DNA from 4 places in the Streptomyces tuirus genome. Region 1 is predicted to be linked to each of the others. Evidence: riboswitches for the same ligand, from Rfam matches in the RefSeq annotation. Region 1 holds a riboswitch; each other region holds the start of a gene.
The links. Region 1 has a riboswitch for cobalamin ahead of IGS69_RS07060 (cobalamin biosynthesis protein). Riboswitches for the same ligand answer to the same signal wherever they lie in the genome.

Region 2: another riboswitch for cobalamin. It lies ahead of IGS69_RS23510 (ribonucleoside-diphosphate reductase subunit alpha); the one in region 1 lies ahead of IGS69_RS07060 (cobalamin biosynthesis protein).
Region 3: another riboswitch for cobalamin. It lies ahead of metE (5-methyltetrahydropteroyltriglutamate--homocysteine S-methyltransferase); the one in region 1 lies ahead of IGS69_RS07060 (cobalamin biosynthesis protein).
Region 4: another riboswitch for cobalamin. It lies ahead of IGS69_RS02555 (energy-coupling factor ABC transporter permease); the one in region 1 lies ahead of IGS69_RS07060 (cobalamin biosynthesis protein).

What each region holds. Positions count from the first base shown of each region.
Region 1 covers NZ_AP023439.1:1,507,614-1,511,262, forward strand. The annotation lists gene IGS69_RS07050 (inorganic phosphate transporter) at 1-673, shown strand, start outside; gene IGS69_RS07055 (hypothetical protein) at 707-928, shown strand; cobalamin riboswitch at 1,046-1,203, shown strand; gene IGS69_RS07060 (cobalamin biosynthesis protein) at 1,304-2,257, shown strand; gene IGS69_RS07065 (cobyric acid synthase) at 2,259-3,649, shown strand, end outside.
Region 2 covers NZ_AP023439.1:5,084,842-5,088,490, forward strand. The annotation lists gene IGS69_RS23510 (ribonucleoside-diphosphate reductase subunit alpha) at 1-2,277, opposite strand, end outside; cobalamin riboswitch at 2,401-2,527, opposite strand; gene IGS69_RS23515 (NACHT domain-containing protein) at 2,729-3,649, shown strand, end outside.
Region 3 covers NZ_AP023439.1:154,050-157,698, reverse strand. The annotation lists gene metE (5-methyltetrahydropteroyltriglutamate--homocysteine S-methyltransferase) at 1-1,641, opposite strand, end outside; cobalamin riboswitch at 1,808-2,030, opposite strand; gene IGS69_RS00750 (S8 family peptidase) at 2,466-3,649, shown strand, end outside.
Region 4 covers NZ_AP023439.1:535,881-539,529, forward strand. The annotation lists gene IGS69_RS02540 (MDR family MFS transporter) at 1-84, shown strand, start outside; gene IGS69_RS02550 (serine/threonine-protein kinase) at 300-1,772, shown strand; cobalamin riboswitch at 1,901-2,085, shown strand; gene IGS69_RS02555 (energy-coupling factor ABC transporter permease) at 2,116-2,817, shown strand; gene IGS69_RS02560 (energy-coupling factor ABC transporter substrate-binding protein) at 2,814-3,182, shown strand; gene cbiQ (cobalt ECF transporter T component CbiQ) at 3,189-3,649, shown strand, end outside.

The sequences.
Region 1 (3,649 bases):
GAAGACGATGGGTGTCATCACCCTCGCCCTGGTGGCCGGCGGCGCCGTCGCGCCCGACTCCGACCCGCCCATGTGGGTCATCCTCTCGGCGGGTCTCGCCATCGCGCTCGGCACGTACCTGGGCGGCTGGCGCATCATCCGCACCATGGGCAAGGGCCTGACCGACCTCCAGCCGCAGCAGGGCTTCGCCGCCCAGACCTCCGCGGCCACCGTCATCCTGGCCTCCTCGCACCTCGGCTTCTCCCTCTCCACGACGCACTCGGTGTCCGGTTCGGTGATGGGCGCGGGCCTCGGCCGCAAGGGCGGTGTGGTCCGCTGGTCCACCGCGACGCGGATGTTCGTCGCGTGGGGCCTGACGCTGCCGGCGGCGGCCCTGGTGGGCGCGCTCGCCGAGTACGTCACCGGCTTCGGCAACTGGGGCACCGCCGCGGTGGCGGTCTTCCTCATCGCCTCCAGCGCGTGGATCTGGAAGCTCTCGCGGCGTGAGGTCGTCGACCACACCAACGTCAACGACACCGACGACACCGAGCCCGCGGGCGTGGTCACCACGGCGATGGCCGCCGTGACACCGCCCCCGGCGGGAGGCACGGCCACGGCGTCGGACGACTCGGTCCCCGCGTTCCCGTCGCAGGCCACCGCCGAGCGCACGCCGACCACGACCACCACGGTCTGACCCCGCCACCGGTTACAAGGAAGAGTCTCGGATATGAAGATCGACTGGGCGGCCCTCGGCTCCGTCTTCGGTGTCAGCCTCGTGGTCACCGTGGCCCTCGTCGGCCTGTTCACCCTCGGCATCACCGGCCTGTCGCGCCGTGAGCGGGCGGTGGCGGAGGGCGGGTCCGCGGGACTCGCGGTCACCGGCGCGTACGCGTGCTTCGCGGCGTGTGCGGCGGCCGTGGGGTACGGGATCTATCTGATCGTGGCCTGAGGGCCTGACGTCACGTCGTGTCCACCGGGCGGCACGGAACTCCGGTTCCGTGCCGCCCGGTCGTCGTGTGTACGGGAGGGGGCAATGTGGGGTTCTCCACACTCTCCCCTCGCAGGTCAACGGCAAGTTGACGGCGGTTCCCGGCCGTGGTGGACTGCCGGGGCCAATACGGCGGCAGGAGAGGAAGCCGGTGAAAGTCCGGCGCGGTCCCGCCACTGTCACCGGGGTAGCAATCCCCGGGAGCCAGGAACTCTCACCGCCGGTCTCGTCGAACCAGGGCGTGGACACCCTGAGTGAGGACACATATCGCCATGCGCGGCTGCCGATCGAGGTTCAACACCCCACCCCTGCCCGCCCTCCTGGCCGGCTGAGCCCATGGGTGCCGGTCGCGTCTTCGCGTACGGCGCCGCCGCCGGCCTGATCGGTGACCTGCTGCTCGGTGATCCTCGCCGGGGGCATCCGGTCGCCGCGTTCGGGCGGGCCGCGAGTGCCGTGGAACGGGTGCTGTGGCGGGACCACCGCGGGTGGGGCGCGCTGCACACCGCCGTCTGTGCCGGAGGGGCCGTCGCCCTCGGGTCCGCCGCCGCGCGTGCCGTGCGGCCGTCCGCCGTCGCCTCCGTCGCGCTGACCGGCGTCGCCACCTGGGCCGTCGTCGGGGGGACTTCACTCGCCCGGGAGGCGCGGACCATAGGGCGTGCCCTGGAGGCCGGGGACGTCGAGGCGGCCCGGGCCCGGCTGCCGCATCTGTGCGGGCGTGACCCGCAGGCCCTCGACGCCGACGGCATGGCCCGGGCCGTGGTCGAGTCGGTCGCCGAGAACACCTCCGACGCCGTGGTGGGGGCGCTGGTGTGGGGGGCCGTCGGCGGGGTGCCGGGGCTGCTCGGGTTCCGGGCCGTCAACACCCTGGACGCCATGGTCGGGCACAAGTCGGCCCGGTACCGCCGGTACGGGTGGGCCTCCGCGCGGCTGGACGACCTCGCGGGGTGGCCGGGAGCGCGGCTGACCGCCGTACTCGCCGTGCTGGCGGGGCCGGATCCGCGGGGGGCCGTGCGGGCGTGGCGGGCCGACGCGGTGCGGCATCCGAGCCCCAACGCCGGGCCCGTGGAGGCCTCGTTCGCGGGGGCGCTCGGGGTGCGGCTGGGCGGGACGCTGTCGTACGGCGGGCGGGTGGAGCACCGGCCCGTGCTGAACACGCGGGGGCGGGCCGTCGGCCGCCATGACGTCGAGCGGGCCGTGCGGCTGTCGAAGCGCGTCACCTGGCTCGCGCTCGGGGTGTGCGCCGGTGCGCGGCTGCTGATGAGCGCGCGGTCATCGAACAGGGGGAAATGACATGAGCGGTGGGCTTCTCGTCGCCGGGACGACCTCCGACGCCGGCAAGAGCGTCGTGACCGCCGGGATCTGCCGGTGGCTGGTGCGCCAAGGCGTCAAGGTCGCGCCCTTCAAGGCGCAGAACATGTCCCTGAACTCCTTCGTGACGACGGAGGGGGCCGAGATCGGGCGGGCGCAGGCCATGCAGGCACAGGCCTGCCGCATCGTGCCGACCGCGCTGATGAACCCGGTGCTGCTCAAGCCCGGTGGAGAGCAGAGCAGTCAGGTCGTGCTGCTGGGCAAGCCGGTCGGGGAGCTGAGCGCGCGCGGCTATCACGGCGGACGGCAGCAGCAGTTGCTCGGGACGGTGCTGGACTGCCTGGAGCAGTTGCGGGGCACGTATGACGCGGTGATCTGTGAGGGGGCCGGTTCTCCCGCCGAGATCAATCTGCGGCGGACGGACATCGTGAACATGGGGATCGCCCGGAACGCCGGGCTGCCCGTGCTCGTCGTCGGCGACATCGACCGGGGCGGGGTGTTCGCCTCGTTCTTCGGGACGGTGGCGCTGCTGTCGCCCGAGGACCAGCGTTGCGTCGCCGGGTTCCTCGTCAACAAGTTCCGCGGGGACGTCTCCCTGCTGGAGCCGGGGCTGGACATGCTGCTCGGGCTCACGGGGCGGAAGACGTACGGGGTGTTGCCGTTCCGGCACGGGCTCGGGATCGACGAGGAGGACGGCCTCAGGGTCTCCCTGCGGGGGGCCGTCCGGGAGTCCGTCGTCGCCCCGCCCGTCGGCGAGGACGTGCTGCGCGTCGCGGTCTGCGCCGTGCCGCTGATGTCCAACTTCACGGATGTGGACGCGCTGGCCGCCGAACCGGGCGTCGTGGTGCGGTTCGTGGATCGGCCGGAGGAGCTGTCCGACGCCGACCTCGTCATCGTGCCCGGCACCCGGGGGACGGTCCGGGCGCTGGAGTGGCTGCGGGAGCGGGGGCTCGCCGAGGCCCTGGTCCGCAGGGCCGCCGAGCAGCGGCCCGTGCTCGGCATCTGCGGCGGCTTCCAGATCCTCGGCGAGCACATCGAGGACGATGTCGAGAGCCGCCGGGGCCATGTCGACGGGCTCGGGATCCTGCCCGTGCGGGTGCGGTTCGCCCGCGAGAAGACCCTCACCCGGCCGTCCGGGGAGGCCCTCGGGGAGCACGTCGAGGGTTACGAGATCCACCACGGCGTCGCCGACGTCACGGGAGGGGCTCCCTTCCTGGACGGCTGCCGGGTCGGCCAGACGTGGGGGACGCACTGGCACGGCTCGCTGGAGTCGGACGGCTTCCGGCGGGCCTTTCTGCGCGAGGTGGCGGCCGCCGCGGGCCGCCGCTTCGTGCCCGCGCCGGACACCTCGTTCGCCGCGCTGCGCGAGGAGCA
Region 2 (3,649 bases), 3.6 Mb from region 1:
GGTGGCCTGGGCGGCACGGGCGATGCGGGTCGCCGGGCGCGAGCGCAGGTAGTACGTGGTCTTCAGCCCGGACTTCCAGGCGTAGGCGTACATCGAGGAGAGCTTGCCGATGGTCGGCGTCTCCAGGAACAGGTTCAGTGACTGGGACTGGTCCAGGAACGGCGTCCTGGCCGCCGCCATGTCGATCAGGCCGCGCTGCGGGATCTCCCACGCCGTGCGGTAGAGGGCGCGCACGTCCTCGGGGATCCAGGCGAAGTCCTGCACCGAGCCGCTGGCCTCACGCAGGGCCTCCCGGCTGCGGGCGTCCCACACGCCGAGCCGCTTGAGCTCGTCCACCAGGTAGGAGTTGACCTGGAGGAACTCACCCGACAGCGTCTCGCGCTTGAACAGGTTGGACACCTGCGGCTCGATGCACTCGTACACGCCCGCGATCGAGGCGATGGTGGCCGTGGGGGCGATGGCGAGGAGCAGCGAGTTGCGCATGCCGGTCGTGGCGATGCGCTCGCGCAGCGCCGCCCAGCGCTCCGGCCAGGTCAGCTCCACGTCGTAGTGGTCGGGGTGCAGTACGCCCCGGGCCGTACGGGTCTTCTTCCAGGCCGGCAGCGGGCCGCTCCGCTCGGCGAGGTCGGCGGAGGCCTCGTACGCGGCGAGCATGATCCGCTCGGCGATGCGGGTGGAGAGGGCCTTGGCCTGAGGCGAGTCGAAGGGCAGGCGCAGCTTGAAGAAGACGTCCTGAAGGCCCATCGCGCCGAGGCCGACCGGACGCCAGCGGGCGTTGGAGCGGCCCGCCTGCTCGGTCGGGTAGAAGTTGATGTCGACGACCCGGTCGAGGAAGGTCACGGCCGTACGGACGGTCTCGTCCAGTCGCTCCCAGTCCAGGCCGCCGGTCGATGTGTCGACAAAGGAACCCAGGTTGACCGAGCCCAGGTTGCAGACCGCCGTCTCCCCGTCGCTGGTGACCTCCAGGATCTCCGTGCAGAGGTTGGAGGAGTGGACGACGTGGCCCGGCTCGGCCGTCTGGTTGGCGGTGCGGTTGGCGGCGTCCTTGAAGGTCATCCAGCCGTTGCCGGTCTGCGCGAGGGTGCGCATCATGCGGCCGTACAGCTCACGGGCGGGCAGGGTCTTCCTCGCCAGGCCCTTCGCCTCGGCCGCCCGGTACGCCGCGTCGAACTCCTCGCCCCACAGGTCGACCAGCTCGGGCACGTCCGAGGGGGAGAACAGCGACCACTGCCCGTCGGCGTTCACGCGCCGCATGAACTCGTCCGGCACCCAGTGCGCCAGGTTCAGGTTGTGCGTGCGGCGGGCGTCCTCGCCGGTGTTGTCGCGCAGCTCCAGGAACTCCTCGATGTCGGAGTGCCAGGTCTCCAGGTAGACCGCGGCCGCGCCCTTGCGCCGGCCGCCCTGGTTCACGGCGGCGACCGAGGCGTCGAGGGTCTTCAGGAACGGGACGATGCCGTTGGAGTGCCCGTTGGTGCCGCGGATCAGCGAACCGCGGGCGCGGATGCGGGAGTAGGCGACTCCGATGCCCCCGGCGTGCTTCGACAGCCGGGCCACCTGGTGGTAGCGGTCGTAGATGGAGTCCAGCTCGTCCTTGGGGGAGTCGAGGAGGTAGCAGGACGACATCTGCGGGTGCCGGGTCCCCGAGTTGAAGAGGGTGGGGGAGGAGGGGAGGTAGTCGAGGCGGCTCATGAGCCCGTACAGGGCCGCGACCTCCTCCAGCGCACGGGTGGTGTCGTCCTCCGCGAGGCCGCTCGCCACCCGCAGCATGAAGTGCTGGGGCGTCTCGACGACCTTGCGGGTGATCGGGTGCCGGAGCAGGTAGCGGCTGTGCAGGGTGCGCAGGCCGAAGTAGCCGAAGCGGTCGTCGGCGCCGGTGTCGATCAGGGCGTCGAGCCGGGCCGCGTGCACCCGGACGAACTCGGCGGTGCGGTCGGCGATGAGGCCCTCTCGGTGGCCGACCGCCACGGACTCGGTGAAAGACGTGACGCCCTGCGAGGCGGCCTCCTCGCGGATGCCGATGGTCAGCAGCCGGGCGGCCAGCCGGGAGTAGGCGGGATCCTCGGAGATCAGACCGGCCGCGGCCTCTGTCGCCAGTTCCCGCAACTCCGCCTCGTCCGCGGCGGCGGACCGGCCGCGCAGCGCGGCGGCGGCGACCCGGCCGGGGTCGGCGTCGGGGAGGTCGGCGGTCAGCTCGGTCAGGGTCCGCAGCAGCGCGGTACCGGGAGCGTCCTGCTCCTCCTCGGCGGCTGAGACCGGTTCGGCTGGCGCGATGGTCACGTGGGGCTCTCCCTCGCTCGGCACGGGGCCTCGTCGAGGGCAGGGGGCAGCACACGAGCGCACGCGGCGTCGCGTCCACCGGCCCATTCCACGAGGCCCGGACGTCAGGGCACACCGGCCGGGTGGCCGGGTGCGCTGTCGGCAGGTCCTCGGACTGACGCCCATGCGCCGATATGGGCATGGGTACACCGTTGCGGGACAGTTCCGGATTCGCACCGGATTCCCCTGCGGCGACAGCGAGCATGAGCATACATCTTGTGCCGGGCCGGGTTGGCACCCCCAGATGTTGTGTCGCGGTGGTGTCGGAGCGTCAGCTGATGGATGAGGAGAGTGATCCCTCGGGGCGTGTCCCACCGGGTTGCGGGGCGTGCCTGGAGTGCTTCCATGGAAGTAGGTGCCGGCGCCCGTCAGATCCTCCGCAGCGGAAGTCCTCTCGGAGGGAGCAAGCGCCATGACGAGGGTCGTCCGTCGCACTGCGGGCAAGGAGCGGCCGCGCAACGCGCCGATGGTGACACTGGATCTGCGCCGGGCAGCGAAGCGGACCAGCCGCGGATTCGTCGGCCACTGGCACGGTCTGACCATTCGTCTCGAGGCCCGCCGGGGCACCACCCGCCCCAAGAAGTGGCGCAGGTGGTTCTCCTACACCAACGTGGTCCGGATGGCGTGGGCGGTCGGAGCCCTCGTGGTCTTCGGCTGGATCGGGGCCGGCGTCCACATGCTGCTGGTCACCGGCAGGGAGACCACGGTCGAGAAGTGGCAGCAGGAGCCGGGGGTAGAGGCGCTGGTCAGGTTCGTCGGCCCGGTCCTCACCGCATCGGTCGCCGCCGCGCTCTTCCTGTTCTGGTGGTACAGCTGGAACAAACGGCGCTACCTCGTCAAGGCGCGCAAGGACCCTCATGGACTCGTGCTCACCTCCGGCCACGACGACACGCAGATCGTGGGCCGCGAGGAACTCGCCCAGGTCATCGCGCAACGGCTGAGGGAACGCACCACCCGTCGGCCCTATCTGCTCGTCGGCGGTGTCGGCACGGGGAAGACCGCCGTCCTCGTGCGGCTCACGGAACTGCTGGCCCATGAGCGTGCCGTTCCCGTGCCGATCCGGCTGCGGGACGCCGACGGCGAGGCCGATCTGAACTTCGAGCGGATGGCCCAGCAGCGGTTCGCCGAGGAAGCGCCCCAGGGCATCCTCGCCCGCACCAAGACCGAGCGTGTCTGGCAGCAACTGCTCGCCGACGACAAGCTGGTCGTCATCGCCGACGGCCTCGAAGAGGCTCTTCTGGACGGCCGTCTCCAGCAGAACCGGGACAACATCATCCGCCGTGCCATCGAACGTGCCTACGAGGAGCGGCTACCGGTGGTCATCGCCTCCCGG
Region 3 (3,649 bases), 1.4 Mb from region 1:
CGGCTGCGGGCGGGAGATGTCGCCGGCGAGGATCGGCGGGCGGACGTAGCGGGTGCCGTAGGACTGGACCCAGCCGTGCTGGGTGGCCAGGTAGCCGGTCAGTTGCTCGGCGAAGTACTGGACCATGTCGTTGCGTTCGGCCTCGCCGTGCACGAGGACATCCAGGCCGGTCCTCTCCTGGAAGGAGATGACCTCGCTGATCTCGGCCTTGATGCGCTCCTCGTAGCCGGCCGCGTCGATGCGGCCCGCGCGCAGATCGGCCCGCGCGGTGCGGAGCTCGCCGGTCTGCGGGAAGGAGCCGATGGTCGTGGTCGGCAGCAGGGGGAGACGCAGGTGGGCCCGCTGGGCGGCGGCCCGTTCGGCGTAGGACTGTGAGCGGCGGGCGTCCGCGGCGGTGACGGCGGCGGTGCGAGCCCGGACTTCGGGGTCGTGGGTGATCGGCGAACCCGCGCGGGAAGCCAGGTCGGCGCGGTTGGCGGCGAGTTGGCCGGTGATCGTGTCGGTGCCCTGGGCCAGGCCCTTGGCGAGGGTGACGATCTCGCCCGTCTTCTGCTTCGCGAAGGAGAGCCAGCGCAGGATCTGCGGATCGATGTCCCGCTCCCGGGCGGAATCCAGCGGCACATGGAGCAGGGAGCAGGAGGCGGCCACGTCGACCCGGTCGGCCAGCCCGAGCAGGGTGCCGAGGGTGGACAGTGACTTCTCCAGGTCGTCGACCCAGATGTTGCGGCCGTTGACGACCCCGGCGATCAGCCGCTTGCCGGGCAGCCCGCCGACGGCCGCCAGGGCGTCGAGGTTGGCGGAGGCGGACTCGGTGAAGTCCAGCGCGAGCCCGTCGACGGGAGCCTTGGCCAGCATCGGAAGTGCGTCGCCGAGCCGGTCGAAGTACGACGCGACCAGCAGCTTCGGCCGGTCGGCCAGGGCGCCGAGGCCGCGGTAGACGCGCGCTGCGGCGTTCAGTTCGGCGGGAGTGCGGTCCTGGACGAGCGCGGGCTCGTCGAGTTGCACCCACGCGGCGCCTGCCGCGCGCAGGTCGGCGAGGACTTCGGCGTACACCGGGAGCAGCCGGTCGAGGAGGGTGAGCGGCTCGAAGTCCGCGGGCACGCCCGGGGCGGGCTTGGCGAGCAGGAGGTAGGTGACGGGGCCGACCAGCACGGGACGGGCGGTGAGCCCGAGGGCGAGGGCCTCCCGCAGCTCGGTGACGGGCTTGGCGGAGTTCGCGGTGAAGACGGTGTCCGGACCCAACTCCGGTACAAGGTAGTGGTAGTTGGTGTCGAACCACTTGGTCATCTCCAGCGGCGCCGCGTCCTGGGTGCCGCGGGCCATGGCGAAGTACCCGTCCAGGGCGTCCGCCTCGACGGCGGCACGGTGGCGGCCGGGGACGGCGCCGACCATGACGGTGGTGTCGAGGACGTGGTCGTAGTACGAGAAGTCACCGGTGGGCACTTCGTCGATGCCGGCCGCGGCCAGCTCCCGCCAGTTGGTGCGGCGCAGTCCAGCGGCGACGGCCTCCAGGGTGTCCGCGGTGACGCGGCCCTTCCAGTAGCCCTCGATGGCCTTCTTCAACTCCCGCTCCGGGCCCTGGCGGGGGTAGCCGTACACGGTGGCCCGCGCTGTCGCGGCCGCGGCCTTGGTGGTGGTCACGGAGATCTCCTTCGCGAGATGAATCCCTGAGATCCCGGAGACCGGACGAGAGCGCGAAGGAGTGACGGACCGGACGGAGTCGGCCTCGCGCGACGGAGCGCGGCTGTCCGCCCGGTATGTACGCCGACCCGCCCACGAGGTCACCGGGATATCCGTGCACGAGCCGGTCGTACACGGGCAACGGGCAGGTCTTCGGACTCGCGGGCACATCCTCCGGACGGAGGACTCCTACTGGCCGTCGCTTCCCAGGCCCCATGCGTCGGACCCAGTGCGTATGACGGCGGTCGTTCCCGCTCACCGCTGCGGGGCAGTCCCGGATTCCCACCGGGTTCCCTCTTGCGACGCATCCCGCCTGGCGGACGGGGCGAACCAGCTGCACCGGTCACCCTACGGGCCCGCCGGAGAACAGGACTGCTCGCCTCGCCATCCGGACGGTGAGGTGGGTCACGCGGCCGGGGTAGCTAATCGGTCTGGTTTTTGCCGAGGGGCGCGGTCCGCAGCAATTTTCGGGTTCTACGAAACGCCGGCCCGAAATCGCTTGCTGCGGAACCGGCGTTGTCTACCCAGATTGTCCGGAACCACCGCTCCGCCCGGCGTATGGTCACACATCCTCGACACAACGTCCGTATGAGCGTCAGGCATGTGAGGAATGAACGCGCTGGGGAGGATGGCCGATTCGTGCGCTGCTGACCTGCTGAGACGGCGCGGGTCGACGTGAAGCCCTTGATCTGAGCACATCAATGAGTCAGGTTCTAGGCGGGCCGAACGCAGTTCCGGTCCGAACCCCCCACACCCCCCACGAAAGTGACGAGGAGAACCCTCACATGTCAGCTCGCGCATTCACACGCAGAATGCAGATCCTCACCGCCACGGCTGTCGCCGCAACCCTGACGACTTTCGGGACGGCACACGCGCAGATCCTTCCCGAATCCGCTCCCGCCGAGGGCACCGTGTACGGACTCGGCGCCAAGGGAGCCGTACCGGGCAGCTTCATCGTCACGCTGGACGACAAGGTGAACAAGACCGCCCTCGCCAAGGAGTACGGCGGCAAGCTCAAGCGCGCCTACACCGCCGCCCTCGACGGCTTCTCCGCCGGTGGCCTCTCGTCGGCCGAGGCCAAGCGGCTCGCCGCCGACCCGGCGGTCGCCAAGGTGGTGCAGGTCAAGAAGTTCAGCATCAACGCCACCCAGGACAACCCGCCCTCCTGGGGCCTCGACCGCCTGGACCAGGCGGACACCGCCGGCGACAGCAAGTACACCTACCCCGACGGCGCGGGCGAGGGCGTGACCGCGTACGTCATCGACACCGGCGTACGGACCACGCACAAGGACTTCGGGGGACGGGCCGCCTCCGGCTTCGACGCCGTGGACAACGACAACGACGCCACGGACGGCAACGGCCACGGCACCCATGTCGCCGGCACGATCGCGGGCACAGCCCACGGCGTTGCCAAGAAGGCGAAGATCGTCGCCGTCCGGGTGCTCGACGACAACGGCTCCGGAACCACCGAGCAGGTCGTCGCCGGCATCGACTGGGTCACCAAGAACCATCAGGGCCCGTCCGTGGCGAACATGAGCCTGGGCGGCGGCGCCGACGAGGCCCTGGACGAAGCCGTGCGCAAGGCCATCGCGGCCGGCGTCACCTTCGCCGTGGCAGCGGGCAACGAATCCTCCGACGCCGGGCAGGGCTCCCCGGCCCGCGTGAAGGAAGCCGTCACCGTCGCGTCCTCGACCAAGGACGACAAGCAGTCGGACTTCTCCAACTTCGGCGCGGTCGTGGACGTGTACGCCCCCGGCTCCGACATCACCTCCGCGTGGAACGACAGCGACGAAGGCACCAAGACCATATCGGGCACCTCCATGGCCACCCCGCACGTCGTGGGCGCCGCGGCCGTCTACCTGGCGGGCCACAAGGACGCCACGCCGGAACAGGTCGCCAAGGCCCTCACCGACGGCGCCACACCCGACAAGATCTCCAACCCCGCACAGGGCACCGCGAACAAACTGCT
Region 4 (3,649 bases), 970 kb from region 1:
CCGTGGCTGGTCCTCGCGGCCGTACCGGCCCTGGCGGTGGGCCTGTTGCCGCGCCATGCGAAGGAGGCGGGCGCGGCGGTCTGAGACGGCACCGGCGCCCCGGGACGCCCGGCGCGCCGGAGCGTCAACCCGGCGGGTGACCTCTTCGCGCGGGATGTGCGAGACAGCGCCCGGTGAGGACACTGCCGCGGCGATCGGTGGTCACGCCGCGCCAGTATCCTGGGTCGGCTGCGGCACCCCCCACCAATCCCCGTGCACAAGCGGGGAGTTCGGCCTGCGGCGACGACCTACCCACACGCATGAGACGAGGACGAGTGCTGCTAGCGGGCCGCTACCGGCTGGATGTTGAGATCGGGCGCGGTGGAATGGGAGAGGTCTGGCGCGCGTACGACGAGACGCTCGCCAGAGCGGTGGCCCTCAAGCTGCTGCTCCCCCAGGACACCGATGCCACGGCGACCTCCCGGTTCCGTCTGGAGGCTCAGACCGCCGGGCGTCTCAACCACCCCAACGTGGTCGGCGTCCTGGACTTCGGCGAGTACGACAACCGGCTGTACCTGGTGATGGAGCTGGTCGAGGGCGACAGCCTCGCCGGGGTGCTGACGGGCTCGGGCGCGCTCCCCGCCGAGCAGGTGGCCGATCTGGCCGCACAGGCGTCCGCCGGGCTGGCCGCCGCGCACGGGCAGGGCATCGTGCACCGGGACGTCAAACCCGCCAACCTGCTGCTGGACGCCAACGGCACCCTGAAGATCGGCGACTTCGGCATCGCGCGGTTCCTCGACGACCCGGGCGCCGCTCTCACGGCCACCGGCCAGATCGTCGGCACCGGCCTGTACCTCGCGCCCGAGCGTGCCCTGGGCAAGCAGGCGGGGCCCGCCTCCGACATGTACTCCCTGGGCTGTGTGCTCTATCAGCTCCTCAGCGGGCGCCCGCCGTTCGAGGCCGACACCGCCGTAGCCCTTCTCCACCAGCACCTCGACGCCGCCCCCGTGCCACCCCGCGAGCTGGGTGTCGCCGGGCTGCCGCCCGCGTTCGAGAACTACCTCCTCGGACTGCTCGCCAAGCAGCCCGAGGACCGGCCCACCGCCCAGCAGGCCGCCGAGTGGTTCGCCGGCGGCGCCTGGCGGGGCCTGCCCGAGCCGCTGCCGGAAGCCTCGCCGCCACTGCGGCCCAGGACCACGTCCGCGGCGATGCCCGCCGGGCCGGGCCCGTACGCCACGGCCGGGACCGGCAACCCGACCACGTACGCGCTGCCCGCGACTGCCGGGCACCGCAGCGCGGCCCGGGCGGCCCAGGCGGGACGTTCGGGACGCTCCCGCGGGCGCGGCGGCCCGGGCAACCGGTCGCGACTGGCCGCGACGGCCGCAGCCGCGGCGCTCTTCCTCGCCGCGATGCTCATCGGCATGCGCTGGTTCTCGCCCGACACGACCGCGGAAAGCACGGAACCCGACGCGTCCCCGACCGCGAGCAGCCCCGCCGCCACGCCGTCCACCGACTCCGCGTCGTCTTCCTCGTCCGATTCCGAGGCCGGTCCCGGGGCCGCTCCGGCGGCCGGGCCGGGGGTGGCCGACGCGCCGGCCGCCGGCACCGTGTCCGATGTCACTCCGTCCGCGCCGGCCGCTTCTCCGACGCCCGTGGCGCCGGAGCCCGGCGCCGCGACTCCGACGCAGGACGCGGGCCCCGGCGGGCCGGAGCAGCCGCAGCCGGAGAACCCGGGCCAGGCCGGGAATGACAGGGAAGGCGGCGACGGCGAGGACGACGGGGACGACGACTGACGCGGCCCGGGCAGCGCACGGAGGACCCCTGGCCGGTGCGCGTGGATCAGCCGGGGGATGCGCCGGTGTGCGAGCGGGCGCCCCCTCGCGCGCCCCTTGGGTGGCTTGTCATCGCCCTTACCCCGGCCTTATTGTCACCAGGCCTTGGTGAACGGGAAATCCGGTGTGATGCCGGTGCGGCCCTCGCCACTGTGAATCGGGAAGTCCGGCTCCGGCCCTCACGGGCAGCCACTGGGTCCTTGCGACCCGGGAAGGCGGAGTCCGGGCGGTGGTACCCGTCAGCCAGGAGACCGGCCAAGGCGCGTCAACCATCCACGAGGTGCTGGAGAGGGTCTGCTGAGCCATGCACATTGCCGAGGGTTTCCTTCCTCCGGCGCACGCGGTCGCCTGGGGCGTCGCGTCGGCGCCGTTCGTCGTCCACGGGGTCCGGTCACTCACCCGTGAAGTCCGCGAGCACCCCGAGAGCACCCTGCTCCTCGGTGCGTCCGGCGCCTTCACCTTCGTCCTGTCCGCCCTGAAACTGCCGTCCGTCACCGGCAGTTGCTCACACCCCACCGGCACGGGCCTCGGAGCCATCCTGTTCCGGCCGCCCATCATGGCGGTGCTGGGCACCATCACCCTGCTGTTCCAGGCGCTGTTGCTCGCGCACGGCGGCCTGACCACGCTCGGCGCCAACGTCTTCTCCATGGCGATCGTCGGCCCCTGGGCCGGATACGCCGTCTACAAGCTGCTGCGGCGCTCCAACGCGCCGCTGATGGTGGCGGTGTTCTCCGGCGCGTTCGTCGCCGACCTGTCCACCTACTGCGTCACCAGCGTGCAGCTGGCGCTCGCGTTCCCCGACCCGGGCAGCGGATTCCTGGGCGCGCTCGGCAAGTTCGGTTCCATCTTCGCCGTCACCCAGGTCCCGCTCGCGGTGAGCGAGGGTCTGCTGACCGTGCTCGTGATGCGGCTGCTCGTGCAGTCCAGCAAGGGCGAACTGACCCGGCTGGGTGTGCTCCTCGCCAAGAAGCAGACCCGCACCGAGACCGAGGCGGTGGCCCGATGAGCAGGAACACGAAGATCAACCTGGTCCTGCTGTTCGTCGTCGCGGCGCTCGCGGTGCTGCCCTTGGCGCTGGGTCTCGGCGACCACAAGAAGGAGCCGTTCGCGGGTGCCGACGGCGAGGCCGAGACGGCGATCACCGAGCTGAAGCCGGACTACGAGCCGTGGTTCTCGCCGCTGTACGAACCGCCGTCCGGTGAGATCGAGTCGGCGCTGTTCTCCTTCCAGGCGGCTCTCGGCGCCGGTGTCCTCGCCTACTACTTCGGCCTGCGCCGGGGCCGCAGGCAGGGCGAGCAGCGGGCGCTGGAGCGGGAGGCCGACAGCGCGCTCGCCGGGGCCACCGGGAAGTCCACCGCGGAACAGGACTGAGCCCGGGTGCTGCCGATCGACGCGGCGGCGCACAGCAGTCGCTGGCGCCGCCGCCATCCCGTGGACAAGGCCGTGCTCGGGCTCGGCCTCACCGTGCTCGCGATCTCGCTGCCGCCCTGGCCGGGCGCCGCCCTGGTCCTCCTGACCGCCCTGGTGGTGCTGCTGGGGCCGGCCGGGGTGCCCGGGCGGCGGCTGTGGCGGGCCTACCGGGTGCCGCTGGGCTTCTGCGTGACCGGCGCGGTCACGCTGCTCGTCCAGGTGGGCGGGCCGGGTGGTGTCGTCTCGCTCGCGCACGACGGGCCGCTGCGGGCCGGGGAGTTGCTGCTGCGCACCTCGGCGGCCTCCCTGGGCGTGCTGCTGTTCGCCTTCACCACGCCCATGTCCGACCTGCTGCCCCGGCTGGTCCGGGCCGGGGTTCCCGCGCCGGTCGTCGACGTCGCGCTCGTGACGTACCGGATGAGCTTCCT